DNA from 3 places in the Streptosporangium vulgare genome. Region 3 is predicted to be linked to each of the others. Evidence: predicted binding sites of a transcription regulator. Region 3 holds the regulator's gene; each other region holds the start of a gene.
The links. The regulator HrcA, encoded in region 3, represses chaperone genes, less so after heat shock. The targets are predictions, from matches to a motif close to TTGGCACTCTCNNNNNGAGAGTGCCAA.

Region 1: a site for HrcA is predicted at 5,274-5,300, ahead of groES (co-chaperone GroES). Genes of this name have one in related genera too.
Region 2: a site for HrcA is predicted at 3,706-3,732, ahead of ACFFRH_RS44760 (FmdB family zinc ribbon protein). Genes of this name have one in related genera too.

What each region holds. Positions count from the first base shown of each region.
Region 1 covers NZ_JBHMBS010000011.1:242,742-250,511, reverse strand. Annotated here, with positions in the region: gene ACFFRH_RS24070 (helix-turn-helix transcriptional regulator) at 347-1,357, shown strand; gene ACFFRH_RS24065 (DUF5319 family protein) at 1,618-1,995, shown strand; gene ACFFRH_RS24060 (sigma-70 family RNA polymerase sigma factor) at 2,242-2,880, opposite strand; gene groL (chaperonin GroEL) at 3,162-4,781, opposite strand; gene groES (co-chaperone GroES) at 4,873-5,184, opposite strand; gene ACFFRH_RS24045 (class I SAM-dependent methyltransferase) at 5,428-6,594, shown strand; gene ACFFRH_RS24040 (hypothetical protein) at 6,833-7,770, shown strand, end outside.
Region 2 covers NZ_JBHMBS010000008.1:302,823-310,592, forward strand. Annotated here, with positions in the region: gene ACFFRH_RS19475 (hypothetical protein) at 726-974, shown strand; gene ACFFRH_RS19480 (hypothetical protein) at 971-1,288, shown strand; gene ACFFRH_RS19485 (CpaB family protein) at 1,358-1,963, opposite strand; gene ACFFRH_RS19490 (S-methyl-5'-thioadenosine phosphorylase) at 2,221-3,030, opposite strand; gene ACFFRH_RS44760 (FmdB family zinc ribbon protein) at 3,303-3,677, opposite strand; gene ACFFRH_RS19505 (potassium/proton antiporter) at 3,883-5,388, opposite strand; gene ACFFRH_RS19510 (5-formyltetrahydrofolate cyclo-ligase) at 5,662-6,243, opposite strand; gene galU (UTP--glucose-1-phosphate uridylyltransferase GalU) at 6,269-7,168, shown strand; gene glp (molybdotransferase-like divisome protein Glp) at 7,174-7,770, shown strand, end outside.
Region 3 covers NZ_JBHMBS010000009.1:287,490-295,259, forward strand. Annotated here, with positions in the region: gene ACFFRH_RS21020 (DUF4870 domain-containing protein) at 1-603, opposite strand, end outside; gene ACFFRH_RS21025 (DUF3097 domain-containing protein) at 628-1,443, opposite strand; gene ACFFRH_RS21030 (hypothetical protein) at 1,502-2,269, opposite strand; gene hrcA (heat-inducible transcriptional repressor HrcA) at 2,452-3,465, shown strand; gene dnaJ (molecular chaperone DnaJ) at 3,480-4,622, shown strand; gene ACFFRH_RS21045 (16S rRNA (uracil(1498)-N(3))-methyltransferase) at 4,788-5,519, shown strand; gene ACFFRH_RS21050 (hypothetical protein) at 5,673-6,119, shown strand; gene ACFFRH_RS21055 (SigE family RNA polymerase sigma factor) at 6,346-6,825, opposite strand; gene ACFFRH_RS21060 (histidine triad nucleotide-binding protein) at 7,109-7,459, shown strand; gene ACFFRH_RS21065 (PhoH family protein) at 7,552-7,770, shown strand, end outside.

The DNA.
Region 1 (7,770 bases), on a different contig from region 3:
CGGGGGCCCCGGGGGGCCCGGAGGAAGGACGGGCCCCCGAGGACCCGGGGAAAAGCGGGGAGCCGAGCGGTCGGTGACCCGCTCGGCCCCCCGGATCACCGGCATCGGCGCGGAGATGCCCTGACGCCAACCGAACCCCCCTCCGCATCCGGCTGGTGCGTGATCCGCGCCTTGTGCCGACGCTGAGTCAAGAGTGCGTCACGATGCGTTCGTCTCGCAATGTCGAAACGTGCAATTGCACGAAGCTGCACACCACGGCCTGCGAGTAGGAGCAACGCCCGGACAGGGACGATTCGCCGAGTTATCCTCGCCAGACCCTCGTGTCACTTGCAGGAGTCCCTCGCCGATGAGCACCGACACACCCACACTGCCCGACCCGCTGGAGAGCCTGGGGCTCACCCCGGCCCAGACGGCCCTTTACAACGCGGTCCTGCGCCTGCACCGCGCCACCTGTGCCGAGCTCGCCCAGGCCACCAACCGCTCGCCCGAGCCGCTCGCCCGAGAGCTGGCCACCCTGGTACGGCTGGGCGTGGTCGACGAGCAGGGGGGTGAGTACCTGGCCCGCCACCCGGCCGCGGCCCTCGGCCACCTGGTCGCGGAGAGGCTGGACCGGCTCGCCGCCGAGAGCCGCAGGATCGACACCGTGCTCGGCTCGATCCGCGGCTTCATCCACCAGTACGACGCCGGACGCGACTACCAGACCGGCCAGTTCTCCGTGGACCTGGTCGGGGGCGCCGACGAGCTCTACGAGAGCGTGATCGGCATGGCGGTCCAGGCCCCACCGCTGAAACTGCTGTCGAGCATCCCCGACCGGCGGACGATGAGCGACTTCGCGCACCGCTACGCCGACCAGTGGATCGGCGGCCAGCGCACCGGCCTGCTCTCCTGCCGGGTCGTCATCCCGGTCCACACCCTGGAGATCCCCGGCCTGCGCGACAAGCTGGACCAGTTCGAGGAGGCGGGGGCCGAGGTGCGCACCCTCGACACGGTGCCCAGCTGGTTCCTCGTCGCGGGGGACGACGCCGCGGGCATGCCCGCCCGGTGGGGCGGCGCGCTCGCCGAGAACGCCTACAACTTCCACCTGGTCAGGGCTCCGGTCGTGGTGGCCGCGCTGCGCTCGCTCTTCGAGGAGCTGTGGGCCCGCGGGGCCCGCCTGCCCGGGACCCACCGCGACGACGGGGTGGTCAGGGTGCTGCGGCTGGCCGGCCAGGGCGTCCCCGACGAGATGATCGCCCGGCAGCTGGGCGTCTCGGTCCGCACGGTGCGCGCCAGGTTCGCCGACGCCATGGCCGAGCTGGGGGCGCAGTCCCGGTTCCAGGCGGGCGTGGAGGCCTCCCGGCGCGGCTGGCTCACCTAGGGTCTCTCGCTTCGCACCGTCGGGAGGCCGGGCACACCGGGGTCCTTGCCACCCGTCGGGCACACCGGGTCAATACCACTTCCGGGCACCCCCGCGCACCGGGTCCGTGGCCCGTGGCACCGGGAATCTCGGCCCTCCCCGCCCTCGGAAGCCTTCGTATGCGGGTGCCTCCGGGCCTCTGACCTGCCCGTGCCGCCCCGGAGCGTCCTACTCGTGCAGTTCGGAACCTGTCTGTCACATCCAGGCCATAAGGTGGGATCGTGCTCGACGATGTCCCTCGCGACCCGTTCGCGGATGACCCCGACGACCCGGCGGCGGCGCTGGGCGATCCCGACGATCCCGAGCCGCTGACGACGGACGAGCGCGACGAGGCCATGACCGACCTCGCCGACGTGGAGGTCTTCCGCTCACTGCTGGAGCCCCAGGGTGTGCTCGGCCTGGTGCTCGACTGCCCCGAATGCGGGGAACAGCACTACTTCGACTGGGAGCTGCTGCGCGGCAACCTGCGCCAGATGATCGAGAACGGCCAGCCCCAGGTGCACGAGCCCGCCTACCAGCCCAACCCCACCGACTACGTGAGCTGGGAATACGCCCGTGGTTACGTGGACGGCGTGATCGACACCGAGGAACACCGCTGATCCACGTCGTCGATCAGGGCCGCCAGCAGGGCGACCGCGACGTCTGAGGTGGAGACGGGCCTCCTGCCGGAGAGCGCCTCCACGAGCTCGTCGCTCTCGGCTACCGCCGGGTCCTCGTCCGGCCCGTATCTCCGAGCCGGACGTCGCGGGTGAACCGTTGTCATGATCGTTCTCGCTCCGGGTCGTCGCGAGCCCCGTCCCGCGGTTCGGGCCTCCGCTCGCGCCCCCTGCTCGACGGCTCCGCGGTCAAGCTATCGACTCCAGCTCCGCCATCGCTCGTAGCCGGGCCAGCGCCCTGTGCTGGGCCACACGAACCGCACCTGGTGACATGCCAAGTACATTACCCGTCTCCTCGGCGGAAAGGCCCGACACCACTCGAAGCATGAGTAGCTCGCGCTGGTTGTCCGGCAGCCTCGACAGCAGCCGGCGGGCGTGTTCGGCCTCGATGTAACGCACCACGGTCTCCTCCGGCCCCGGACCCTCGTCGGGCCCGTCAGGAAGATCCTGGGTGGGCACGGCGGATCGTACGGAGCTGCGCAGCGCGTCGGCCACCTTGTGAGACGCGATGCCGAAGACGAAGGACGCGAACGGGCGTCCCATGTCACGGTAGCGGGGCAGTGCGGACAGCACCGCTATGCATACTTCCTGGGCCACGTCGTCCGCGATGTGATACTGACCGGAAACCCGGCCCAGACGACCACGGCAATATCGGACGACCATCGGCCGCAGTTGCGCGATCAGAGACTCGATCGCGGTGCGATCCCCCTGAACGGCGAGGCTCGTCAGATCCTTGAGATCATCCCTGTGGGCGACCCCATCAGACCTCGTCGCAAGCCTCACCCCATTTTTGGCGTCGGCGACGCATCCCTCGGTCACGTTAGGCATGATGCCCGCCCTGATAGTGACTGTCGTCATCGCAAACGGCTACGGATTGGTCACATTGAGGCGGAGATAACGGGGCGTAATCGAACGGCGACGGCAACGACTACAGAATGTGCAAATATTTCATTCGATTGCCAAATACGTTGGCTATTCGGGGAGAACCGCGTTTGGTCTTCTGTCCAGCGTGACGTCTGAGATCGTTTTTGGTTTACCGCGAAACGCGAACGGCTCGCGCCTCCGGAGAGACGCGAGCCGTTCGGAACCGATGATCGATCAGTGACCGATCAGTGGCCGTGACCGTGGCCGTGACCCTGGCCGGCGGCCGGGGCCTCCTCCTCGGGCTTGTCCACCACGAGGGCCTCGGTCGTCAGCAGCATGCCGGCGATGGAGGCGGCGTTCTGGACGGCCGAGCGGGTGACCTTGACCGGGTCGATGACGCCCTGGGCGATCAGGTCGCCGTACTCGCCGGTGGCGGCGTTGAAGCCCTGGCCGACGGGCAGCTCGGTGACCTTCGCCGTCACGACGTAGCCCTCGAGACCGGCGTTCTCCGCGATCCAGCGGGCCGGCTCGACGAGCGCCTTGCGGACGATGGAGACGCCGGTCGCCTCGTCGCCGGTGAGGCCCAGGTCGTCGAGGACCTTGGAGACGTGGATGAGCGCGGAGCCACCGCCGGAGACGATGCCCTCCTCGATCGCCGCGCGCGTCGCCGAGATGGCGTCCTCCAGGCGGTGCTTCTTCTCCTTCAGCTCCACCTCGGTGGCCGCGCCGACCTTGAGCACGCAGACGCCGCCGGAGAGCTTGGCGAGGCGCTCCTGGAGCTTCTCGCGGTCCCAGTCGGAGTCGGACTGCTCGATGGCGAGCTTGATCTCCTTGACGCGGTCGGCGATCGCCGAGGCCTCACCGGCACCGTCGACGACGGTGGTGGAGTCCTTGGTGATGACGACGCGCCGGGCGGTGCCCAGCACCTCCAGGCCGACGTGCTCCAGCTTGAGGCCGATCTCCTCGCTGACGACCTGGCCACCGGTGAGGATGGCGATGTCCTGCAGCATGGCCTTGCGGCGGTCGCCGAAGCCCGGCGCCTTGACGGCGACGGAGGTGAAGGTGCCACGGATCTTGTTCGTGACGAGGACCGCGAGGGCCTCGCCCTCGACGTCCTCGGCGATGACCAGCAGGGCCTTCTTCGTCTGCGCGATCTTCTCCAGCAGCGGGAGGAAGTCCGCGACAGAGGCGATCTTGCCCTGGGTGATCAGGATGTAGGGGTCCTCCAGGGTCGCTTCCATGCGCTCCTGGTCGGTCACCATGTAGGGCGACAGGTAACCCTTGTCGAACTGGAGACCCTCGGTGAACTCGAGCTCCAGGCCCATGCTGTTGGACTCTTCGACGGTGATGACACCGTCCTTGCCCACCTTGTCGAACGCCTCGGCGATCAGCTCGCCGATCTTGGCGTCCTGCGCGGAGATCGTCGCCACATTGGCGATCTCCTTCTTGTCCTCGACCGGGCGGGCCGACTCGATGAGCCGGTCGCTGACGGCCTTGGCCGCGATGTCGATGCCGCGCTTGAGGGAGAGCGGCTGCGCTCCGGCGGCCACGTTGCGCAGACCCTCGCGGACCATGGCCTGGGCCAGGACGGTCGCGGTGGTGGTGCCGTCACCGGCGACGTCGTTGGTCTTGGTCGCCACTTCCTTGGCCAGCTGGGCGCCGAGGTTCTCGTACGGCGCCTCCAGCTCGACCTCGCGGGCGATGGTGACACCGTCGTTGGTGATGGTCGGCGCACCGAACTTCTTGTCGATGACGACATTGCGGCCACGCGGGCCCAGCGTCACCTTGACCGCGTCCGCGAGAGCGTTCACGCCGCGCTCGAGAGCTCGGCGCGCGTCCTCCTCGAACGACAGGGTCTTCGGCATGACAATCCTCTCTATAAGTACGTCGGCGCATCAAAGCCCCGGGCGCTCTCGCGACCCGGGGCTCGATACGTCATCTTTGTGAAGTTGAGAATTACTTCTCGATGATGGCGAGCACGTCACGGGCGGAGAGCACGAGGTACTCCTCGCCGTTGTACTTCACCTCGGTGCCGCCGTACTTGCTGTAGAGGACCACGTCGCCCTCGCTGACGTCGAGCGGAATGCGCTTCTCGCCTTCCTCATCCCAGTTGCCGGGACCCACCGCGAGGACTTTGCCCTCCTGCGGCTTCTCCTTGGCGGTGTCCGGGATGACCAGACCGGAAGCGGTGGTCTGCTCGGCCTCAAGCGGCTGGACCACAATGCGGTCGCCGAGCGGCTTAACGGGAACCTTGGTGGCGGTCGTCACGTCGGACCTCCCCTTCAGATGTGAACGATCTAGAAGAGGCGACCAGCGGTCTGCCGTCGCGGGTGTCAGACCTGCCTCGTCGCATGTATTTGGCACTCTCACCGGGAGAGTGCCAATACGGAACAGTATGCAAGGTGGCCTTGACAGTCAACACGAAGCACCCCTTCTGCGCTTCACGCGAACGTCAAGCCAGGTGGAAGGCCCTCGCGAAGCCCTACGGCTGAGGCGGTAGCGTCGGCTGGTGTGAATCTCGACGCATTCCGGGAACTGCTGACCCCGCGCGGCCAGGAGGCCCTGGACGCGGCGGCCGGGACCGCCGGCGACGACCCGGTGGCGGCGGTGACCAGGTTGCGGAAGACCTACGACGCGGATCTGACCTCCGCGGCGCTCACGCAGGCCACGCTCAGGCTGCGCGCGCGGGAGAAGTTCGGGGCCGACGCCGATCTCATGTACTTCACCCGGACCGGCCTGGAGCAGGCCACCCGCCGGGAGGTCGCCGACCACCGGGCGCGACGCGTCCCCGCGGGCTCGCGGGTCGCCGACGTCTGCTGCGGCATCGGCGGCGACCTCCTCGCCCTGGCCAGGGCCGGGTGCTCCGTCGAGGCCGTCGACACCGACCCGCTCACCGCGGCGATCGCCCAGGCCAACGCGGACGCGCTGGGCCTCGGCGACCGGGTCTCGGTCCGCGCCGCGGACGCCTCCACCCTGGACCCGGCCGCCTTCGACGTCCTGTTCGCCGACCCCGCGCGCCGGACGGCGCGGGGCAGGACCTTCGACCCGATGGGCTACTCGCCGCCCTGGCCCGCCGTGCTGGAGATGGTGGCCGGGGCCGGGGCCGCCTGCCTGAAGGTCGCCCCCGGGATCCCGTACGAGTTCGTCCCCGAGGGCGCGGAGGCCGAGTGGGTCTCCTACAGGGGCGACGTCAAGGAGGCCGTGATCTGGTGCGGCGCGCTGGCGGGCGAGACGGCGCGCAGGGCCACGATGCTGCCGTCGGGCGCCACGATGACGCCCGACCCCGCCCTCGGCGAGCCCGCCACCGGCCCGGTCGGCCGCTACATCTACGAGCCGGACGGCGCGGCGATCCGCGCCCACCTGGTCGCGGAGATCGCCGCGTCGGTCGGCGGGCGCCTGCTCGACCCGCAGATCGCCTACATCACCGGCGACGCCGCGACACCGACGCCGTGGGCGTCGCGGTACGAGGTCCACGAGACGATGCCGTTCTCGCTCAAGCGGCTGCGCGCGGCGCTCCGCGAGCGCGGCGCGGGCAATGTGACGATCAAGAAGCGCGGCTCCGCGGTGGACGTCGACCGCCTCAGGAAAGACCTCCGGCTTTCCGGTGACGAATCCGCGGTGGTCATTCTCACCCGAATCGGCGACCGGCCGTTCGCCTTCGTGTGCGGCCCCGGCTGACCGGCCGGACCGGTTCCGCCTAACCGGCCGTATCGGCCCTGGTTGACCAGCCAAAATAGTCAATTCTTCCAGCGAACCGGCAATTCCTGTCTTTTATTCTCGCTGCCGGAAAACCTTGATCCAGAGGCTAAGGTTGCCGGGCGGGAGTTCTCTCTCGACTGCGGTTTCATCTCGTTCATCAGCAAATCCCATCAAATCCAACCGCGCGGCTGAGCGTCGGCGAGTGAAGGAGCTCTCGGTGGATCACTCCGACCACACCCTGCTCCAGGCGGGCAGCCAGACCGCGATCTCCGACCGGATGCGCGAGCTCCTCGCCCGCGCGGCGCAGGACCACGTCTACGAGCAGCGGACCCAGGGCGCGGTGCTCGACGAGATCCGGCAGCGCCTGGAGGGCATGGAGTGGCTGCTGCGCGAGGTCAGGGAGCGCGAGATCGGCGGGCTGAACGGCACGCTGGAGTCCGTCCACGGCCGCCTGGACGACATCGCCGCCAAACCGCCCTCCTGGGCCGAGGGCCTGGCCCAGCACGTCGAGGCGGTGCGCGACCACGTCGACGCCGTCGGCGAGCGGGTCGACTCCCTCGGCCGCCGGGTCGAGACCGTCCGCGACCGGGTCACCCCCCTCGGCGAGCTGCCGAGCCTGTGGACCGACCTCGGCACCGTGGGCGAGAGCGTGGAGGAGGCGCTCACCCGCCTGAGGGCGATCTCGGACGGCACCCTCGGCCTCGACGAGCAGGTGCGTCAGCTCGCCGAGCACCTCGGCAGGCTCCAGGCCGACATGGGCATCGCGGCGCACCGGTTCAGCCGCCTGGACAGGGCCCTCGCCGACCTCGCCCAGCGCACCGGGCGCGTCGAGGCGGGGATGCTCGACCTGTCGGCGAGCGTCCAGCAGGCCGTCGGCACCGCCGCCGACCGGATGCTCGCGGCCGTCGAGCAGGTCAACGGCAAGGTGGACCTGGTGAGCGGCAGGGTCGAGCAGGTGGGCGCCAGAGTCGACCTGGTCGTGCCCAGGATCGACGAGCGCACCGCCGCCGTCGAGAACCGCATCGACCACCGCATCGACCGGCTGGACGGCCACCGCATGGCGGCCGGTGGCCGCTTCGACACCCTTGAGGAGCGCCTCGACGACATCGAGGGCCGCCTCACCGGCCGGATGGACGTCATCGACTCCCGGCTGTC
Region 2 (7,770 bases), on a different contig from region 3:
TCGCCGACGTACCGCCGTTGCCCATGGGGTGTGCCGCCTGCGGGCACGCCCCCTACGCGCACGGTTGCCCCGGCCAGTCCGCCGATCATGAGCATGAGTACGCGCAGCCCTCGGGCACCTTGATGGCCATCCGTCTGGAAGCCCGTCGCACCGGGGACCGCTCCCTGTCCTGCTTCGAGCCGCTCGGCCCCGCGCGCCTGGCCGAGGTAACCGCCTCGGTGCCCGTCCAGCGGTCCGCGGAGCGGACCCGAGTCCAGGCCCAGCCTGTGGAGGCCACGCCGGTGCCCGTTCCGCGCCTTCCCTGGCGGGCTCGGATTCCCTGGCGGGCTCGGGCCGTACCGTCGCCGTCACCGTGGTGGGCGCGCGGCGGTCGTCGCCCGGCGCTCCGGTCCGGGGCCGTTCTCACCCGGACACCCTGGCCACCAGGGCCACCCCGACCCGGCATCGGGCGCCACTGCGCGCCTCATCCAACCGACCCACTCCGGCTCGGCGTCGGATGTCATCGCGAGGCCTGTCTGACCCGCCCACTTCGGCCCACGAGTATCGAGCACCACCCCGGGCGAACAGCCGCCCGCACCCCGTGCCGCGCGGCGCTCACCTCATCTCCGTACCGGCCGCCTGGCCCGTACGGTCCACCCCTCCGTGTCCTTCCCCGCTTCACAAGGCGGGCCCGTCCACCGCTACCGACGACCGGACGGGCCCTTGATCGGATGGAGGTCCAATCAATGGACGATGGTAGATCCAGCACCCCCGAACCGGCCATCCCCGGCTGGCGGCTGATTCTCAGTGACGCCGGGCGGCTGTGGGCCAGCCGGAAGGAGCCCTTCTCGGCGGTCGCGTTCGAGGCCGGGGCCGAACGGACCGTCGACGCCGACACCCTCCGGGCCGAGACCGAACGGCAGGAGGCCATCGCCAGGGAGGCCGTCGCCAAAGAGGCGCACGAGCAGCAGGCTGCCGGGCAGGTGATCTCGTGATCCGTCGCGTTCCGATCAGGCGGACCTCCGTTCGCGGGCGCCACCGCGACGGCCTGGCCACCGCCGCCGTACCCCACTACACCTGGGACCACGAGGCCCGCGCCGAGGCTGCCCTGCTGCAGATCACCTGGCCGGGGTGGGCCGTGCTCTACGGCACCGGCAGCCGCCTCTTCCACGCCATCGCCACCTGGCCCACCCCGGAACCGCTGCTGCTCTGCGACCGGACCGTCGAGGGCCTGAAAGCTCAGATGCGCGAGGCCGAGATGACCGCGATCACTCGGCGCCGGGTGCTCACCGGGACCGATCGTCCCTGAGCGGAGGGTACGGCGGCCAGAGCCTCCCCGGCTCCTGGTCGCCGTGCCCTCATCGGTCACCGCGGAGACTCATCCCGCGCGAGGGCCGATCGTGATGGAGAGCCGCCCGCCGGCCTGAGCGGAGGCGAGCTCGGTCGCCTGGGCCGACGTGGTGGCCAGCACGATGAGCGCGCCCCGCTCCGACTCCCCGCCCGGGGTGGCCAGGACCGTGACGTCCTCGGCCGCGACGGTCGCCGGAGCGTCGCCGTCCCACGTCGAGGTGGCGGCGAGCACGTCCACCACGTCACCCGGGGAGAGCAGGCGCGCGGTCTCGGGATCGGCGACGCGTACGGGGGTGGCGACCGTTCCCTCGCCGTGGGCGGCCAGCAGGCCGGGACCGAGCAGGCGGACGTCGGTCAGCGGCTCCCCGCGCCGCGCGGGACCCGTCAGGATCTTTCCCGCGTACGGCGTGCCGGGCCTCAGGGCGCCGTCGGGGACCGTACCGGGTCTCAGTGGGGCCGGTGTGAGGTCGGCCGGTTCCAGCACGCCTCCGGGAAGATCTTTGGCGGCGGTCAGGACGGTCACCGAGGCGGTGTCCGGGCGCAGAGCCAGTACGGCGCAGCCCATCGCCAGGGCGGCGACGGCGGTGGCGATGAGACGGTGACGGCGGTCGAGGAAGCGGCGCAGGGCGCGCATGGCTGACTCCAGGGGTGGGAGCCGGGCGGCGCGGTGCCCGTGATGGGGGTGGGACGCCCCCCGCCGATTGGCGGTGTGGTGCCCGTGGTGGATGGGACGCACCCCAGTTACGGAACGGAACGGGGTGAGGTGAGTGGCTCTCGGCGGATCCGGGTGGCGTGGGCAGGGAACGGGAGCCAGCTTTTTTCGGGGGGCGGGGTTCGGGGTTCTTCGGGGACTACCTGGGGCCGAGGCCGGGGCCGCCGACCACGGCACGGTCAGCCGGGAAGGTCGAAGGGGAGCTTGAGGCCGTCCAGGGCGGTCGGGCAGGGGCAGGTGCGCTCCTCGGGGAGGGCGGCGACGACGTCGGCGACGAGGGAGCGCATGCGGCCGACGTTGGTGGCGAAGAAGGAGAGGACCTCGTCGTGGGTGACCCCCTCACCCGCCTCGACCCCGGCGTCGTGGTCGGTGACGAGGGAGATCGAGGTGTAGCAGAGGGCGAGCTCGCGGGCGAGGACGGACTCGGGGAAACCGGTCATGCCGACGATCGACCAGCCGTTGCCGCTGAACCAGCGGGACTCGGCGCGGGACGAGAAGCGCGGGCCCTCGATGACCACGAGGGTGCCGCCGTCGGTCACCTCCCAGTCGGCGGAACGGGCGGTGGAGACGGCCGCCGCGCGACCTGAGGGGCAGTAGGGGTCGGCGAAGGCGACGTGGACGACGCCGTCCGCGTCGTAGTAGGTCTGCGCCCGGCCTGCGGTGCGGTCGACGATCTGGTCGGGGACGACCAGGGCGCCGGGGCCGATCTCGGCGCGCAGGGAGCCGACCGCGCTGGGGGCGAGGACCTGGCGGACGCCGAGGGAACGCAGGGCCCACAGGTTCGCCCGGTAGGGGATCCGGTGCGGGGGGAAGCGGTGGTCGCGGCCGTGGCGGGGCACGAAGGCGACCGAGCGCCCTCCGATCCGGCCGACGGTGACGACGTCGCTGGGCGGGCCGTACGGCGTGGTGATCTCGACCTCTGTGGCGTCGTCGAGCAGGGAGTAAAACCCCGAACCGCCGATGACTCCGATGTCCGCGCGAGTGACCATGGAGCCGAGGTTAGCGCCACGGCCGGTCCCTGAGGAGCCCGGATGACAGCCTGTGGATAACTACGTCCCTGGGTAGTCGCTCGATCGCTTTGGGTGAGAACGAGCGGAATGCCGACCGGGGCTGTTCCGCGATATCGGTGGCGGGCGGAGGGGGCGTCGGCGACCAGGGCAGGCAACAGGTCAGGGGCGGGGCGGGAGCCACGGCTCGGGGGCGGCCGGTCGAGCGGCCGCCCGTGAACGGCCAACCGAGGGGACAGGGGTGAGGGCAGGGCTTAGGAGGCCGCGGCGGCCGTGCTGCTCGCGGTCTTCGTCGACGTGGAGCCCGACGAGGACGAGGAGCTCGACGACTTCGAGGAAGACGAGTCGGACGAGCTCGACGAGTCGGAGGACTTCGACGACGAACCGGAGGAGTCCGAGGAGCCGGAAGAGCTCGACGAACCGTTCGCGGACGTCACCGTGCTCGACGACGAGGACCGGCTGTCGGTCCGGTAGAAGCCCGAGCCCTTGAAGACGATGCCGACCGCGGAGAACACCTTGCGCAGGTCGCCCGCGCAGCTCGGGCACTCGGTGAGAGCATCGTCGGAGAACTTCTGGACGATTTCGAACTGGTTGTTACAGGCTGTGCAGGCGTACTGGTAGGTGGGCACGCGCTCCTCCTCGTATGATCCGCGCCGATTGGCACTCTAGTGGCGCGACTGCTAATGGTACGCAGCCGACAAGCTTAAACGCGAGTCGGAGTCCTCGCATTCCGTAGCCGGATTCCGATCAGATGGGGTCGGACCCGGCTCCGGACATGGCCCGGCCTGGTGGATCGGGGGCATCGGCCCCGATTCGGCCGGGGCCGGATCCCGGTCAGGTGCCGCGTTCGCCGAACCAGCCCGCGAGCTTGCCCTTGCGGCTGATCGCGCGCATCCGGCGCTCGACCATGTCGCGGCAGGCGGCCGTGGTCACGACCAGCAGCTGGTCGTCGACCCTGATCCTGGTGGAGTCGGTGGGCACGAACGTACGGCCGTCCCTGACGATCAACGTCACCTGGGCGTCCGAGGGCAGCCGCAGCTCGAAGATCTCCACACCCTGCAGCTTGGAGGTCGGCGGGATTTTGACCTGCAGCAGGTCGGCGTTGAGCTCCTCCAGCGGCGCCGACTCGACCTCCAGGTCGCGGGCCTCGGCGGGGGTGGTCAGCCTGAGGAGTTTCGCCACGAACGGCAGCGTCGGTCCCTGCAGCAGGGTGTAGACGATGACGATCACGAAGACCTCGTTGAACACGAACTTGGCGGTGCCGTCGGGAACGGAGGTGGCCGCCCAGGGGATGGTGGCGAGCACGATGGGGACCGCGCCGCGCAGACCGGCCCACGACAGGAAGGCCTGCTCCCGCCAGCCCAGCCGGTCGATGCGTGTCAGCCGGGCCAGCAGCGCGGAGACGATGATCGACAGAGGACGGGCCACCGCGACCAGGATGAGCCCGGCCACCAGGCCGGGCACGATCGCCGACGGCATCTCCGAGGGGCTGGCCAGCATGCCGAGCATGACGAACAGGCCGATCTGCGCCAGCCAGGCCACGCCCTCGGCGAAACCCCGCGAGGACGCGCGGTGCGGCATCCGGGAGTTGCCCATGACCAGCGCCGCGAGATAGATCGCGAGGAAGCCGCTGCCGTGCAGCAGCGTCGCTCCCGCGTAGGCGACGAACGCGAGCGCGAGCACCGCGATGGGGTACAGGCCGGAGACGGGCAGCGCGATCCGGCGCAGCGCGTACGCGCCGAGCGGGGCGACCGCCAGGCCGACGGCCGCGCCCACCACGAGTTCGAGGACCACCTCGAACAGCGCCACCCCAAGGCTGGGCGAGGTGGCGGCGCTCAGCAGCATGACGGCGATCACCGTGGGGGCGTCGTTGAGGCCCGACTCGGCCTCCAGGATGCCCGCGAGGCGCGGGGGCAGGGGCAGGCGGCGCAGTACGGAGAAGACGGCGGCGGCGTCGGTGGAGGCGAGGATCGCGCCGAGCAGGAACGCGGTCCGCCAGTCCATGCCGAGGATCAGGTGCACCGGGATCGCGACGGCCACGATGCTCACTCCCACGCCGACGGTGGCGAGTACCAGGGCGGTGGGGATGGCTTCCTTGACGTGGCTCCAGGTGGTGGTCAGACCGCCCTCGGCCAGGATGATCGCCAGCGCGATCAGACCTATCTCCTGCGCGAGCTGCGGGTTCTCGAACTGCAACCCGAACCCGGCCTCGCCGACGAGCAACCCGAAACCCAGGAAGATCAGGAGACTGGGCAGCCCGCTCCGGTGGGCGACACGTACTGCGACGATGGCCGCGATGACGATTCCGGCACCGAGAAGCAGCCAGACGTCCAGTCCCATCTGGTCCCCTCTCTGACTCCGGGGACCATTGTGTCGTATTCGGAAGGGCTGCCACGCGCGAGTGGCGCGCACTCCCCGTCACGATCCTGACGCTTTCGGTCCCGCGTACGGCGGCGATCCCGCCGGCCGGTCACCTCTCGGTCACCTCCCGGTTCCGCGGTTCGGGCACACTTCCACCCGGCTTCCACCCGGCCGGGCACCCCCTGTGTCCCGCCGCCGGTCACACCTCCGCCCTGCCGCGTCCGGGTACCCCCCCCCGCGCCCCGTGGCCGGTCACACCTCCGCGGTGGCGGTCTTGAAGATCCCCTCGGGGGTCGCCGCGTAGCGGACCGCGAGGTCGTGGGACTCGGCGGGCACGTCGTCGAGCAGCTCGCCCTCGTGGAGCAGCGCCACCGTCGGCACGTTCGGGCCGACCCTGGCCAGGGCCCGGTCGTAGGAGCCACCGCCCCGGCCCAGCCGTACCCCGGTGGTCCTGTCGACCGCGAGGGCGGGCACGATCACCAGGGCCGCGGTCCTGACGGCGTCGACGCCGCGCCGGGTGTCGACCGGTTCCATGATCCCGAAGCGGCCGGGGGCGAGGGTGTCGGGGCCGTCGTACACCGCCCAGTCGAGATCGTCGTCGTCGCGGAGCACGGGCAGGATCACGGTCGCGCCGTGTTTCCACAGGGCGAAGACCAGCCCGTGGGTCGCCGGTTCGGTCCCGACCGACCAGTAGCACGCGACCAGCCCGGCCATCTGGACCCAGGGCCGCTCCAGCAGGGATTCCCTGATCTGGACGGAGGCCGCGTGCCGCTTCTCGCCGGGGATCGAGGCGCGTGCGGCCTCGATAGTGGCACGCAGCGTCAGCTTGTCCACAGGTCCCTCCACTAAGGTTTCGGTTATGGCCGACTTCGAAGCTGTGACGAAAGCAGTCGTTCCCGCGGCGGGTATGGGCACCCGTTTTCTTCCGGCGACCAAGGCGACCCCCAAGGAGATGTTGCCCATCGTCGACAAGCCCGCGATCCAGTATGTCGTCGAGGAGGCCGTCTCCGCCGGGCTGCTCGACGTTCTCATGGTCACCGGCAAGAACAAGCGTTCCATCGAGGATCACTTCGACCGGGCCCACGAGCTCGAGGAGATCCTGGAGGCCAAGGGCGACGACGAGCGGCTCTCCCAGGTGCGGGAGCCCGCCGACCTCGCCATCCTGCACTACGTACGGCAGGGCACGCCGCGCGGCCTCGGCCACGCCGTCCTGTGCGCCAAGCAGCACGTGGGCGACCACCCCTTCGCCTGCCTGCTCGGCGACGACCTCATCGACCCCCGCGACGAGCTCCTCAAGCGCATGATCGAGGTACGCGGCACGTACGGCGGCAGCGTCATCGCGCTCATGGAGGTCCCCCAGGAGCAGGTCTCCCTGTACGGCTGCGCCGCCATCGAGGCCACCGCCGAGGACGACGTGGTCAGGGTGACCGACCTGGTGGAGAAGCCCCCCGCCGACGAGGCCCCGTCCAACTGGGCCATCATCGGCCGCTATGTGATCGACCCGGCCGTCTTCGAGGTCCTGGAGAACACCCCGCCGGGACGCGGCAACGAGATCCAGCTCACCGACGCCCTGCGGACCCTCGCCGGACGCGGCACCGACCAGGGCGGCCCGGTGCACGGCGTGCTGTTCAGGGGCCGCCGCTACGACACCGGCAACAAGCTCGACTACCTGCGCACGGTGGTGCAGTTCGCCGCCGAGCGTCCCGACCTGGCGCCCGAGTTCATGCCCTGGCTCAAGGAGTTCCTGGCCTCGCGATGAGCTCCCTGAAATCGGTCGACGACCACCTCTCCGACATCCTGCGCACCGTGCGGGTGCTCGCCCCGCTGGAGCTGGAGCTGGAACGGGCGCTGGGCACCACGCTGGCCGAGGAGGTCGCGGCTCCGGTCGCGATGCCGCCCTTCGACAACTCGGCGATGGACGGCTACGCCGTGCGGTCCGAGGACGTCGCGGACGCCCCGGTGACGCTTCCGGTGATCGACGACATCGCGGCCGGAGACGGCCGGTTGCAGGCCATCGGCCCCGGTATGGCGATGCGGATCATGACCGGGGCCCCGCTGCCCGCCGGGGCCGACGCGGTGGTCCCGGTCGAGTGGACCGACGGCGGCACCGCGCGGGTCGCGATCGGCCGCCCGGCGGTGAAGGGCAACGCCGTCCGCAGGTCCGGTGAGGACGTGCGGGCGGGTGACGTCGTCCTGCCCGTGGGCACCCCGATCGGTCCCGCGCAGCTCGGCGTGCTGGCGGGCGTCGGCCGCCGCCGGGTTCTCGTACGGCCCCGCCCGCGGGTGGTCGTGATCTCCACCGGAGCCGAGCTGGTCGAGCCGGGCCTGCCCCTGGGGCCCGGCCAGATCTGGGAGTCCAAC
Region 3 (7,770 bases):
GTAGAGGATCAGCACCGTGAGCTGGAAGTTGAGTGCCTCGGCGGCCTGGTCGCGGGCGTAGGGAGACTCGTCCTTCTTCGCCAGATAGAGCACCAGCGGGCCGACGAAGGAGGTGAGCAGGCCCAGCAGGTGGGCGAGCATCGCCATGGTGGTGTCGTCGCTGCCCGGCCGCGCGCCGTACGTGCCCGGTGGGGCCGGGTAGCCGTATCCCGGCGGGGAGCCGTAGACGCCGTACTGGGAGTATCCGGGCTGCGGGCCTCCCCGGTGGCCGTTCTGGTAGCCGCCGGCGTCGTACGGGGAGGCGGGCGGCGGGTAGCCCCCGTACCTCGGGTCCGGTCGGCCGTACCCCTGGCCGGGCTGCCCGTGTCCCTGGCCGGGCTGCCCGTGTCCCTGACCGGGTGATCCGTACTCCTGGCCGGGCCGGCCGTATCCCGGATCCGGCGGGCCGTATCCCCGGCCGGGCGTGCCGGTCTCCTGGCCCGGCCGGCCGTGTCCCCCGCTGGAGGGCGGGGCGCTCTGGCCCGGCCACGTGTGGCCGGGCTGGGGGTCGCCGACGCGCCGGGTCCGGTCGTCGCCCGGCGGGTCCTCGGGGTTCTCGCTCATGTCCCCTCCTGATGGGTTGACGGCCTAGCCATCCTCGCCGGGAACCGTCACGAAGTCGATCAGCTCCTCGACGGGGCCGAGGAGCTCAGGCTCCAGATCGGCATATGTCGTGACCGATCCGAGAATGCGGCGCCATGCCGTGGCGGGCTCCACGTTCCAGCCCAGCGCGGCGACGACGCCCTCCTTCCAGGGCACGCCGCGCGGCACCGACGGCCAGGAGGGGATCTTGAGCACGTGCGGCCTGACCGCCTGCCAGACGTCCACGAACGGGTGCCCGACGACCAGCACGTGCGGTGAGGAGACCCGCGCGGCGATCCGGCTCTCCTTGGAACCGGGAACCAGGTGGTCGACGAGCACGCCCAGCCGCCGCCCCGGCCCCGGGCCGAACTCCTCGACGATCGAGGGCAGGTGGTCGACCCCCTCCAGGTACTCCACGACCACCCCCTCGACCCGCAGGTCGTGCCCCCACACCTTCTCCACGAGCGCGGCGTCGTGCACGCCCTCCACGTAGATTCGGCTCTCCCTGGCGACCTGGGCCCGCAGGCCCTCCACCGCGATGGAGCCCGACGCGCTCCGCCTGGGGCCGCGCGGCGCGGCGGCGGGCCGTACGAGCGTCACCACCTCGCCCTCCAGCAGGAACGCGGCCGGCTCCAGCGGGAACACCCGCCGCCGCCCGAAGCGGTCCTCCAGGGTGACGGCCTCCTTGTCGCAGGCCACCACGGCGCCGCAGAAGCCGCCGTCGGCGTCCTCGACGACCAGGTCGAGCTCCGCGGGCACCTGGGGGATCGTCCCCCTGCGCGGGCGCCGCCAGTCTCCCGCCAGAACGTCACGCTCGTACATCACCGACCGCCCACCCTCTCTCGCCGGGGATCAGGTGGGACGCTAGCAAACACCACCGTCACCTGCCGTAGGGTCCCGGCTGTCCCCACTGCCCCACCGGCACCGCGGCCGCCCGGCGCTTGCGGGCGTTGCTCCGCTTCACCAGGACGACGATCGTCACGACGATGGCGAGCAGGATCCCGACGCCGGGGATCACGAACAGGGCGAGCACCCCGCCCACCAGCGAGTCGGCGGCCAGTTCCTTGCCCACGCCGAAGGTCGTGCCCTCCGCGGGGTCGGCGGAGCACTGGACCTGGTAGTCGCCCGCCTGGTCCACGCCGACCCGCAGGCCCATCTCCCAGGTGACGCCGTCGGACCCCGCGACGGTCTGCTGGAGGTCCGGCTTCTGCAGGCTGGGGGTGCCCGTGCCGCCCTTCAGCGTGCACTCGAACTTGGTGGGACCGCCCGTGGCGACGTAGATCGCGGGCTTGTCCGCCGGGTCGATCCTGACCGTCGCGGCCTCGCCCGGGGCGAAGGTCTTCGTGGGGGCCGCGTCGGTGACCGCGTTGAAGATGCCCCCGGCGAAGCCGCCGATGCCGACGACGATGCTGACCAGGGCGAGCAGCCATACCCCAACGATCCACCCGATACCAGGCTTGATCTTCCCGCTGGGCGGCGGCGGTCCCTGGGGGGCGCCGTAGCCGGGAGGCGCGTAACCGTAGGAGGGGGGCTGCTGACCGTACTGCGGCTGCTGGCCGTACTGCTGCTGGCCATACGGCTGCTGGGGGCCGCCGTGACCGGGGCCGCGGGAGGCGTCGCCCGGATAAGAACCGAAATCGTTGGACATGCCCAAATTGTGGTGGGTACCGCTTGGATCGCGATAGCAGTTGACTTGACAACGGCTTGCCGTCATCATCCGCAGCTCTTGCTTATCGCGCCTTCCGCACCGGGGCCGTACACTTGGCACTCGGGAACACAGAGTGCCAAACCTCGTGTTTCCCTCTGAACGCAGGCAGGGAGGTGACCACGTTGGTCGACGACCGAAAGCTCGCCGTGCTTCGCGCCATCGTCGAGGACTACGTGTCCACCAACGAGCCGGTGGGTTCGAAAGCACTCGCGGATCGGCACAACCTGGGGGTGTCCCCGGCGACGATCCGCAACGACATGGCGGTGCTGGAGGAGCAGGGCTACATCGCCCAGCCCCACACCAGCGCCGGCCGGGTGCCCACCGACAAGGGCTACCGGCTCTTCGTCGACCGGCTCTCGCAGGTGAAACCCCTGTCGAGCGCCGAACGCAAGGCCATCGAGAGCTTCCTCGCCGGCGCGGTGGACATCGACGACGTCGTCATGCGGACGGTGCGGCTGCTCGCCCAGCTCACCCGGCAGGTCGCCGTGGTCCAGTACCCCACGCTGACCCACTCGACGGTCAGGCACGTCGAGCTGGTGCCGCTGAGCGAGCGCCGGCTGATGTTCGTGCTCATCACCAACACCGGCAGGGTCGAGCAGCGCGTGGTCGAGCTGCCCAACGTCGTCGACGAGCAGCGCGTGGCCCATCTGCGCGCGATGCTCAACGCCTCCCTCGACGGGTGCGGGCTCACCAGCGTCCCCGACAAGGTCGCGGACCTGCCCGAGCGGCTGCCCACGGAGGACCGGCCGCTCGCTGCCACTATCCTGTCAGTGCTGCTGGAGTCCCTGGTGGACCGGCATGATGAGAAGATCGTTTTTGCCGGGGCCGCCAACCTCGCGGGAGCCGACTTCACCGTCGGGCTCCGCGACGTGCTGGAGGCCCTGGAAGAGCAGGTCGTGCTCATGCGACTGCTCGGTGAGACCTCCGACCTCTCCGCGCTGACCGTGCGGATCGGCTCGGAGAACCCCTACACCGGACTCCAGGGCACGTCCATCGTCGCCGCCGGATACGGTTCTGGGGACAAGCAACTGGCCCGGCTCGGTGTGCTGGGCCCGACGCGAATGGACTACCCGGTCACGATGGGCGCGGTGCGCGCGGTGGCACGCTACGTCAGCCAGATCCTGGCTGCATCATAAGAGGTCAACGAAAAGTGGCTAAGAGCGACTACTACGGCACCCTCGGGGTGCGCCGTGACGCCAGTGCGGAAGAGATCAAGAAGGCGTACCGCCGCCTGGCGCGCGAGCTGCATCCCGACGTCAACCCCGACCCCGAGACCCAGGAACGCTTCAAGGAGATCACCCAGGCCTACGAGGTCCTGTCCGACTCCAGCAAGCGGCAGATGTACGACATGGGTGCCGATCCGTTCGCCTCGGGTGGCGGCGCGGGGGCCGGGGGCTTCGGCGCCGGCTTCCCGTTCAGCGACATCATGGACGCCTTCTTCGGCGCGGCCGGTGGCGGCGGTGGCCGCGGCCCCCGTTCCCGCGCCCGGCGCGGGCGCAACGCCACCATCCGGGTCGAGCTCGACCTGCGCGAGTCGGGCTTCGGCACGACCCGCGAGCTGGTCGTCGACACCGCCGTGGTCTGCGAGGTCTGCACGGGCTCCGGCGCCGCGGCCGGCACCCACCCCGACACCTGTGACATGTGTCACGGCCGGGGCGAGGTGTCCCAGGTCACCCGGTCCTTCCTGGGCCAGGTCATGACCTCCCGCCCCTGCCCCCAGTGCGGCGGCTTCGGGTCGATCATCCGTAACCCCTGCCAGGAGTGCTCCGGCGACGGCCGGGTCCGCACCCGGCGGACCATCAAGGTCCGCATCCCCGCCGGGGTCGAGGACGGCACCCACATCCAGCTCGCCGGCGAGGGTGAGATCGGCCCGGGCGGAGGCCCGCCCGGCGACCTGTTCCTGGAGATCGTCGAGCGTCCCCACGAGATCTTCGAGAGGCGCGGCGACGACCTGCACTGCACCGTGCAGATCCCGATGACCGCGGCCGCGCTCGGCACCATCCTGACCATGGAGACGCTCGACGGCGCCGAGGAGCTCGACATCCGCCCCGGCACCCAGTCGGGCCAGACGATCCCGCTCTATGGGCGGGGCGTCCAGCGCCTGAACGAAACGGGGCGCGGCGACCTGCTGATCCACGTGAACGTGGAGACCCCCTCCCGCCTCGACGCCGAGCAGGAGGAGCTGCTGAAGGAGCTCGCCAGGCTCCGCGGCGAGGAGCGCCCGCCCGGCAAGTTCGCCCCCGGGCAGCAGAGCTTCTTCTCCCGCCTGCGGGACGCTTTCAATGGCCGCTGACCATTCGATCGCCGCTGACCAGGCCCGCTCACCGGCCCGGCCGCGCGGGCACGGCCCGGCTCGACTCCGGCGGGGGCGTCCCGCCCGGGTCCGCTCCGGTCCGTGTCACCCGGGCCGGGCCGGCTCCGGGACGAGGCGCCCCGGCCGGGCCGGCTCCGACGGCCCATGACCGTCCCGGTCTTCCTCGCCGACCCCGCCGACCTGGCCAGGCCGGCGTTCGTCTTCGGCGGCCCCGAGGGGCGCCACGCGGCGGCCGTACGGCGGCTGCGGGCGGGGGAGCGGCTCGACCTCACCGACGGGGCGGGCTCCGTCGCCGAGTGCGTGGTGACCGAGGCGGGCAGGGACTCGCTCAGGGTCGAGGTGCTGCGCCGCCACGACGTGCCCGTGCCGTCACCGCGCCTGGTCGTGGTCCAGGGCCTGCCCAAGGGCGACCGGGGCGAGCTGGCCGTGGAGATGATGACCGAGGCGGGGGTCGACGTGATCGTCCCCTGGGCCGCGGCCAGGTGCGTCACCCAGTGGAAGGGCGAGCGGGCGGCCAAGGCGCTGGCCCGCTGGCGTTCCACGGCGCGCGAGGCGGGCAAGCAGTCGCGCCGTTTCCACCTGCCCGAGGTGACGGAGCTCGCGTCCACCGCGAAGGTCGCGGCCCTGCTGTCGGCGGCGGCGCTGGGCGTGGTGCTGCACGAGGAGGCCGCCGCCCCGCTGTCCGGCCTGTCCCTTCCGGCCGTCGGCGACATCGTCGTGGTGGTCGGCCCCGAGGGCGGGGTGTCGGGGGAGGAGATCGCCGCCTTCCGTGAGGCCAAGGCGGTGCCGGCGCTGCTCGGGCCGACGGTGCTGCGCACCTCGACGGCCGGGGTCGTCGCGGCGGCGGTGCTCCAGACACGCAGCGGCCGCTGGTGACACCCCGCGGGGGTGCGACCGGGCCACTCTCCGGCCTTTCCGGAGGCGCCCGGGAAGCCGTCCCGCGAAGAACGAGGGCGAAGAAGGGGAGAGCCGGTCAGGGATCACCGTGACCGGTCACCGCGCTAACTCTGGATGGGGGACGGAGCCAGGGTGCTCGCCTCCGTCGGCATGGGGGGCGACACGTCGCCCGACGGCGCGCACGCGTCGGATGAGCACGGGCTCTCCGAGGGGGCCGGCGGCCTCGTCCTCGTCGGCGTCGGTGTCGCCTCGATCTCCTCGCACCTCCTGACGATCCCGCCGGGCTCGACGGTGGGGCTGTCGAGGGGGGTGGGGCAGGTGGGGGTCGGCGCCGGCGCCGGCTTGGGGGCCGTCGTCGGCTGGGTCGTCCTGGAGGTCGGCCGCGCGCTGGGCGCCGCGCTCCTGGACGGTGTGGGCCTCGGCGGAAGCATGGTGGCGCCGGGACCCGACCTGCTGACGGCCGGGGGCGAGGTGTGGCCGGACGGCGGCTGCGGATCGGGCGCCGGGGGACGTGAGGTGGCGGACCCGTCGACCGGCGGGGTCGACTCGGCGAACTTGACCCACTCGGTCCTCACCTGACGGCCCACCTCCTCGCGGAACTGGGGAACCACCATGACGACGGTCGCCGCGACGAGGACCGCGCCCGCGACGGAGGCTCCGGCGCGCCACCACACCAGCCGGCGGATCCCGCGCCGCTCGATGCGGCCGCGGATCACCTCCAGCCCGTCCGGGGAGGGAACGACCGAGTTCGCCTCCGCGCTGAGCGCGCGGCGAAGCAGCTCGCCGTACTCATCCGGGGAGTCGGTCATGACAGTTGCTCCAGTGAGGTTCGTAGGGCGGCCATGCCGCGAGCCGTGTGGCTCTTGACCGCGCCTTTGCTGATGCCCATCGCGTGGGCGATCTGCGCCTCGGACAGATCTCCGTAGTAACGCAGCACCAGGGCCTCCCGCTGGCGTGCGGGCAGCCCACGGAGCGCCTCGATGACGGCGGAGCGCTCGAACTCGCCGATCGCGCCGTTCTCGGCGCTCGGCGCGTCGGGCATGCCCTTGGGCGCGTACTTCTCGACGACCGCCCGATGCCGAAGCACCGAACGTGATCGGTTGACGACCGACTGTCGCAGGTAGGCCAGTGCCTTGTCGGTGTCGCGCAGTCGGCGCCAGGCGCCATGGATGGCGACGAACGCGTCCTGCACGACCTCCTCCGCGGTTGCCATATCACGGACGAGTAGGACGGCGAGACGCACAAGAGACCGATAGTGCGCGCTGTAGAGCGCGGTAACGGCCATGTCGGCATCCCATCCGACGGGCACCGCCCCGAGCGACCTGTCGGCCACGAGGGTCTCGGTGGTCACATCAGTGGGACGCTTGGCCTTCCCAGAGGGTTTACGCTCTTCCGGTTCATTAGGGGGCATGACCCAGTCGTGTCCTCGCCAGGCGGCCATATATTGCTGCGCGCAAAGGGCTGTCGTGGTTGAAGTTTTGCACACCCACCATATCCGGGCGGATCTTTGTTTGCGGACGGGAACCATCACCGATTCGCAACGTCCTCAGCGGTAAGGTGCCTGCATGGTGAGCGAAGCCGACTGCCTGTTCTGCAGGATCGTGGCCAAGGAGATTCCCGCGGAGATCGTCTACGAGACCGATCGCGTGCTGGCCTTCCGCGATGTCAACCCCCAGGCGCCGACCCACGTGCTGGTGGTCCCCAGGGGCCACTACCGGGACGCGGCGGCCCTCGCCGCCGCCGACCACGGCCTGGCCGACGAGGTGATCAAGGCCGCGCACGCGGTCGCCGAGCAGGAGGGGATCGCCGAGCCCGGCTACCGGCTGGTGTTCAACACCGGGCCCGCGGCCGGCCAGACCGTCTTCCACGTGCACGGACACGTGATCGGCGGGCGCGACCTGCGGTGGCCGCCCGGCTGAAAACCGGTAGGCGCGATCCCGGCGATCGCGGCTAGCATGGCGGTGAAGTTCCGCGCCTATATCTGGAGGCGAACAGGCCGTAAGGCCCGCTCATGTCCGAGACAAACGATTCCAGCAGAACGCCGCCGAGGTCCCGGGGTGCCAGCCGGACCCAGGCGAAGGTGGTTATTCCGGACGATCAGTCGATGGTCAGCCTGCTGGGCTCGCGCGACGAGCTGTTGCGCGTCATCGAGGGTGCCTTCCGCGCCGACATCCACGTCCGGGGAAACGAGATCACCGTCACCGGCAGCCCCGAGGAGAGCAGCACCGTG